One region of the Actinomadura monticuli genome, then DNA from elsewhere that is predicted to be linked to it. Evidence: predicted binding sites of a transcription regulator. Region 1 holds the regulator's gene; the other holds the start of a gene.
What was found. The regulator HspR, encoded in region 1, represses chaperone genes until heat shock. The targets are predictions, from matches to a motif close to ANTTGAGTCNNNNNGACTCAANT.

Region 1 (3,406 bases):
GACCCGACCGTGCACGAGGCGCTCATGCACTCGCTCTCGGCGGAGGTGACCGAGACGAGCGTGGTGGACGTCCTCCAGCCCGGCTACCGCATCGGCGAGCGGATCCTGCGGCCCGCGCGCGTCGCGGTGGCCGACCCGGACCCGGACGCCGACGCCGGTGAGGCGGACGGCGAGCCGGGCGACGACGGCGAATGAGCCCCGCGGGGCCCGTCCCGAGCGGCGGGCCCCGGCCGGGGGCGTGGACGACATGTGGCAAGTGGCGATAGCAGAAGGCGGGGCGCCGTGAGCACCAAGGACTACCTGGAGAAGGACTACTACAAGGTCCTCGGTGTCGCGAAGACGGCCTCGCAGGAGGAGATCAAGAAGTCCTACCGGAAGCTGGCGCGCAAGTACCACCCGGACGCCAACAAGGGCGACTCCGACGCCGAGGACCGCTTCAAGGAGGTCTCCGAGGCCTACGACGTGCTGTCCGACGCGAAGCGCCGCAAGGAGTACGACGCCGTCCGGTCGATGCCGGGCGGGTTCCGCGGCCAGCAGGGCGGCGGCGGCTTCGGGTTCGACCTCGGCGACCTGTTCGGCCAGCCCGGCGGCGGGACGCAGACGGGCGGCGCCGGTGAGCGCATCGGCGACCTGTTCGGCGGCCTGTTCGGCCGGGGCGGCGGCACCCGCACGACGGGCACGCGGCGCGCGCGGCGCGGCGCGGACGTCGAGACCGAGGTGACGCTGTCGTTCGGGCGCGCGATGAACGGCGTGACCGTCCCGATCAAGCTGACCAGCGAGGCGGCGTGCGACAGCTGCCGCGGGACGGGCGCGAAGGCCGGCACGGTGCCGCGGGTGTGCCCGAACTGCGAGGGCACCGGGCACGAGACCCGCAACCTCGGCAACTTCGGCTTCCAGGAGCCGTGCAAGGAGTGCCGCGGCCGGGGCCTAGTCGTCGACGACCCGTGCCCGGTCTGCCACGGCAGCGGCCGCGCGACCGGCACCCGGACGATCCAGGCCCGCATCCCGGCGGGCGTCGCGGACGGGCAGAAGATCCGGCTGAAGGGCAAGGGCGCGCCCGGCGAGAACGGCGGCCCGGCCGGCGACCTGTACGTGCACATCAAGGTGCTCCCGCACGCGGTGTTCGGCCGCAGCGGCGACAACCTGACGCTGACCGTCCCGGTCACGTTCCCGGAGGCGGCGCTCGGCGGCGAGATCAGGGTGCCGACGTTCCAGGGGCAGCCCGTCACGCTGAAGCTGCCGGAGGGCACGCCCAACGGCCGCAAGTTCCGGGTGAAGGGCCGCGGCGCGACCCGGCGGGACGGGACGAAGGGCGACCTGCTCGTGACCGTCGACGTGCACGTCCCGCGGAAGCTCGACGAGCAGTCCCGCGAGGCGCTGGCCAAGCTCCGTGAGTCGGGCGGCGGCGAGGACCTCCGCACCGAGCTCCTCCAGCAGGCCAGACAGGAGTGAAGGCATGACGCCCACACGCGGCGCGGCGTGCTCCCGGGCGCGGGCGAACGGAGTGAGCCATGAGCGCTGACCCCTTCGGCGATGACACCCCGGTCTATGTGATCTCGGTGGCGGCGCAGCTGTCCGGGCTGCATCCGCAGACGCTGCGGACGTACGACCGGATGGGGCTGGTGTGCCCGGGCCGGACGGCGGGCCGGGGCCGCCGCTACTCGATGCGCGACATCGTGATGCTCCGCGAGATCCAGCGGCTCTCGCAGGAGGAGGGCATCAACCTGTCCGGGATCAAGCACATCCTGGAGTTGCAGCGCGACAACGTGCGGCTCCGCGAGGAGCTCGCGAAGGCGCACGCCGCGCTGGAGGATCTCGCCAACGAACTCGAGTCGACCCGGTCCGTGGCGGCGCGGCTGGCACAGCAGCGGCGGCACGGGGAGCCGACCGGCACCCCCGGCGCCGACCTGGTGCCCATCAGGCACACCAGCGTCGTCGTCTGGCACGAGCGCAACACCGACTAGTCCGCAACTCACTAAGCACAGCACTTTCACGGGGACGGGACATGGACTACAAGCTGACGCAGAAGAGCCAGGAGGCGGTGTCGGTCGCGGTCCGCAGGGCGGCGGCCGAGGGGCACCCCGAGGTCGAGCCGCAGCACCTGCTGGCGGCGCTGATCGCGCTGCCGGACGGGACGGCGGTGCCGCTGCTGGAGGCGGTCGGCGCCGACTGGCAGGCGATCCGGCGGCGGGCCGAGGAGCAGCTCGCCGCGAAGCCGAGGGCGCAGGGGTCGACGGTGTCGTCCCCGCGGTTGGCCGCGCAGCTCCAGCGGTCGATCAACACGGCGGCGAACCGGGCGCAGCAGCTGGAGGACGAGTACGTCTCGACCGAGCACCTGCTGGTCGGGCTCGCCGCGGACGGCGGCCCGGCGGCGGGCCTGCTGAAGGAGTTCGGCGCGACGCCGCAGGCGCTGCTGGACGCGTTCGAGAAGGTGCGCGGCCACGCCCGCGTCACCAGCGAGAACCCCGAGGGCACCTACCAGTCGCTGGAGAAGTACGGCGTCGACCTGACGGCGGCGGCCCGCGACGGGCGGCTCGACCCGGTCATCGGCCGCGACGCGGAGATCCGCCGGGTCGTGCAGGTGCTGTCGCGCCGGACGAAGAACAACCCGGTGCTCATCGGCGAGCCCGGCGTCGGCAAGACCGCGGTCGTGGAGGGCCTGGCGCAGCGCATCATCGCGGGCGACGTGCCCGAGTCGCTGCGCGGCAAGAAGCTCGTCTCGCTGGACCTCGGCGCGATGGTCGCGGGCGCGAAGTACCGCGGCGAGTTCGAGGAGCGGCTGAAGGCCGTCCTGAACGAGATCAAGGAGTCCGAGGGGCAGATCGTCACGTTCATCGACGAGCTGCACACCGTCGTCGGGGCGGGCGCGGCCGAGGGCGCGATGGACGCCGGCAACATGCTGAAGCCGATGCTGGCGCGCGGCGAGCTGCGCATGATCGGCGCGACGACGCTGGACGAGTACCGCGAGCGCATCGAGAAGGACGCCGCGCTGGAGCGCCGCTTCCAGCAGGTGTTCGTCGGCGAGCCCACGGTCGAGGACTCGATCGCGATCCTGCGCGGGCTGAAGGGCCGCTACGAGGCGCACCACAAGGTGCAGATCAACGACTCGGCGCTGGTCGCCGCGGCGACGCTGTCGGACCGCTACATCACCTCCCGGTACCTGCCGGACAAGGCGATCGACCTGGTGGACGAGGCCGCGTCCCGGCTGCGCATGGAGATCGACTCCCGTCCGGTGGAGATCGACGAGCTGCAGCGCTCGGTGGACCGGCTGAAGATGGAGGAGCTGAACCTCGCCAAGGAGACCGACGAGGCGTCCCGGCAGCGGCTCGACCGGCTGCGCGCGGACCTCGCCGACAAGCAGGAGCACCTCACCGGCCTCGTCGCCCGCTGGGACAAGGAGAAGGCG
Region 2 (3,406 bases), on a different contig from region 1:
AGCTCCACGAGCTCCATCCGGTCGAGCAGCGGCCCGGGGATGGCCTCCACCACGTTCGCGGTGGCGAGGAACAGCACGTCGCTCAGGTCGAGCTCGACCTCCAGGTAGTGGTCCCGGAAGGTGTGGTTCTGCTCGGGGTCGAGGACCTCCAGCAGCGCCGCCGTCGGGTCGCCCCGGTAGTCGGCGCCGACCTTGTCGACCTCGTCCAGCAGGACGACCGGGTTCATCGAGCCGGCCTCGCGGACGGCCCGGACGATGCGTCCGGGAAGCGCGCCCACGTACGTGCGGCGGTGACCGCGGATCTCGGCCTCGTCCCTGACGCCGCCCAGGGCGACACGGACGAACCTGCGGCCCATGGCCCGCGCGACCGACTCGCCCAGCGAGGTCTTGCCCACGCCGGGAGGACCGGTCAGCGCCAGCACGGCGCCGCTCCTGCGGCCGCCCACGACGCCGAGGCCGCGGTCCTCGCGCCGCTTGCGCACGGCCAGGTACTCGACGATGCGCTCCTTCACGTCGTCGAGCCCGGCGTGGTCGGCGTCCAGGATCTCGCGGGCGCCCGCGATGTCGTAGGCGTCCTCGGTGCGCTCGTTCCACGGGATGTCGAGGACGGTGTCGAGCCAGGTGCGGATCCAGCCGCCCTCGGGCGAGGCGTCGGACGACCGCTCCAGCTTGTCGACCTCCTTCAGCGCCGCCTCGCGCACCTTCTCGGGGAGGTTCGCGGCCTCGATCCGGGCCCGGTAGTCGTCCTCCTCGTCGGCGGGGTCGCCGTTCAGCTCGGCCAGCTCCTTGCGGATGGCCTCCTGCTGCTGCCGCAGCAGGAACTCCCGCTGCGTCTTCTCCATGCCCTCCTGGACGTCCTTGCGGATCGTCTCCGCCACGTCCAGCTCGGCGAGGTGGTCCCGCGTCCACCCGATCAGCAGCTCCAGCCGCTCGACCACGTCGACGGTCTCCAGGACCTCGATCTTCTGCTCGTCGGTCAGGTAGGGCGCGTACCCGGCGTTGTCGGCCAGGGTGGACGCGTCGTCGATCTGCTGGACGACGTCCACGACCTGCCAGGCGCCGCGCTTCTGCAGGATCGCGCTGACCAGGCCCTTGTACTCCTTGGCCAGCTCCTGGGCCCGCCCCGACGCCGGCGGCGCCTCGATCACGGTCCCCTCGACCCACAGCGCCGCGCCGGGCCCGGTCGTCCCGGTCCCGATCCGCACCCGCGACACGCCGCGGACGACCGCGCCCGGCTCGCCGCCGGGCAGCCGCCCCTCCTGCTCGATCACGCCGAGCGTGCCGACGCCCGCGTACCTCCCGTTCAGCCGGGGCACCAGCAGCACCCGCGGCTTGCCCGTCGACCGGATGCCCGGCCCCTGGGACTGGGCCACCGCCCGCGCGGCCTCGATGGCCGCCCGGACCTCGCCGTTCTCGGAAAGGTCCAGGGGGACCACCATGCCGGGCAGAACGACCCCGTCCTCAAGGGGCAGCACCGGCAGCGTCAGGGTTTCGCTCATGCTCAGCTCCAAGTCCGTCGCCGACCCAACCTCAAGTTGAGCCATACACACTCAAGAAAACGGAGCAGCATTTTGTTTCCGCAGCAACGTTCGCTCTCAGCGATCACACACCCGCGCGCGGCGGATCATCGCCGAAGAGCGGCACCGTGTTCCAACAACGCCTTCCGCGGCGACTTCCCGGCGGGATGCCGACGGAACCCTTCAGCCCCCGTTCGTCCCGAGCCCGCGGACCGACTCCACGCCGCGCGACAGCCGCCGCTCGAAGTACTGCGCCACGCCGGGCGCGTCCCGCGAGCCGGGAGGGGCGCGCAGCACGACGAGGGACGCGCCGTCCGCCCGCCCGGCCCGCGGCAGGACGACGCTGCCGGTCAAGTGAGGTGATGGCCGCCGTCCACGTGCAGGACCGTTCCGGTGATGAAGCCGTTGCCCATCACCGAGACGAACGCCTGGGCGATGTCGTCCGGCGTGCCGATGCGCCGGGCGGGCAGGCGTCCGGCCAGTTCGGCGAAGGCCGCGCCCTTGTCCACGCCGAGCTGCTCCCAGATGGGGGTGTCCACCCAGCCGGGCGAGACGACGTTCACCCGGACGGGGGCCAGCTCGATCGCCAGCCCGCGGGCCAGGGACGCGAGCGCGCCGTTGGCCGCGGCCATGATCGTGTTCGCGCCGTTCGGACGGTAGGCGTTGATGCCCGAGGTGAAGGTGATCGAGCCGGTCACGCGGCCGGCCCCGTGCTTGCCGACCAGCCAGGCCCCCAGCAGCTTGGCGTCCAGGACGGCCCTGGCGGTCGCCGTCGGGAGGTCCGGCGTCCGGCCGTAGACGCCGGTCGCGTCCGCCGCGGTGACCGCGACGTGCTCGACCTCCCCGGCGCGGGCGAACAGGGCGGCCACGTCCTCCTCCCTGCCGATGTCGGCCCGCACGGTGCGGATCTTCCCGTGCCCGGCCGATTCCAGTTCCGTGCGGGCCGCGGCGAGCCGGTCCTCGGACCGTCCGGCGATCGTCACGTCGGCGCCGTCCATGAGCAGGGTCCGGGCCAGGGCGAGACCCATGCCGGAGCCGCCGCCGATGATCATTACGTTGGTCATGCGCCGAGTGTCCGGCGCCGCCGCGGCGACGCGGAAGGCCGCGCGACACCTGGGTGCGACACGGCCACCCAGGCGCGGGACGGCCGGTGGCAGACTCGACGGCATGAACGCGATGGCGACGTTCCTCCGGATCCGGCGCGGGCGGATCGGCCCGGCCGACGTCGGGCTGCCCATCGGCCCGCGCCCCCGGCGCAACCCCGGGCTGCGGCGGGAGGAGCTCGCCGCGCTGGCCGGGGTGAGCGTGGACTACTACACCCGTATCGAGCAGGGCCGCGAGACCGCGCCCAGCGACTCGGTGCTGGACGCGCTGGCCCGCGCCCTGCGGCTCAGCGACGACGAGCACGCCCACCTGCTCGGCCTCGCCGACCGGACCGCCGGGCGGACGCCCCGCCGGCGTCCCCCGGCACCGCGGCCGGCCCGTCCCGGCCTGCTGCTGATGCTGGAGTCGCTCCGGCCGAGCCCCGCCTACGTGCTGAACGAGGTCAACGACGTGCTGGCCGCCAACGCCGAGGGCCTCGCGCTGATGCACGGGCTCGGCGACTGGCCGCCCGGGCGGCGCAACACGATCCGCTACACCTTCCTGCACCCGGACGCGCGGTCGGTCTTCGCCGACTGGGACCGGGTCGCCCGCAACAGCGTCGCCCACCTGCACACCGCCGAGCTGACCGCGCCGGAGCCGGCCGCGGCCCTGGTCGGCGAACTGCGCTCGGCGAGCGACCCGTTCGCCGAGCTGTGGCGGCGGCACGAAGTCATGGTCAAGCGCGGCGGCGAGACCGCGTTCCGCCACCCCGTCATCGGCCCGCTCACCCTCGCCCACGAGGTGCT

Region 2: the regulator HspR is predicted to act here: its motif matches at 1,534-1,556, upstream of lon (endopeptidase La).

The regions. Positions count from the first base shown of each region.
Region 1 covers NZ_JAXCEI010000006.1:364,592-367,997, reverse strand. The annotation lists gene grpE (nucleotide exchange factor GrpE) at 1-195, shown strand, start outside; gene dnaJ (molecular chaperone DnaJ) at 283-1,452, shown strand; gene SM611_RS16335 (heat shock protein transcriptional repressor HspR) at 1,512-1,964, shown strand; gene clpB (ATP-dependent chaperone ClpB) at 2,006-3,406, shown strand, end outside.
Region 2 covers NZ_JAXCEI010000003.1:381,737-385,142, reverse strand. The annotation lists gene lon (endopeptidase La) at 1-1,499, opposite strand, end outside; gene SM611_RS08355 (hypothetical protein) at 1,701-1,871, opposite strand; gene SM611_RS08350 (SDR family oxidoreductase) at 1,868-2,581, opposite strand; gene SM611_RS08345 (helix-turn-helix transcriptional regulator) at 2,685-3,406, shown strand, end outside.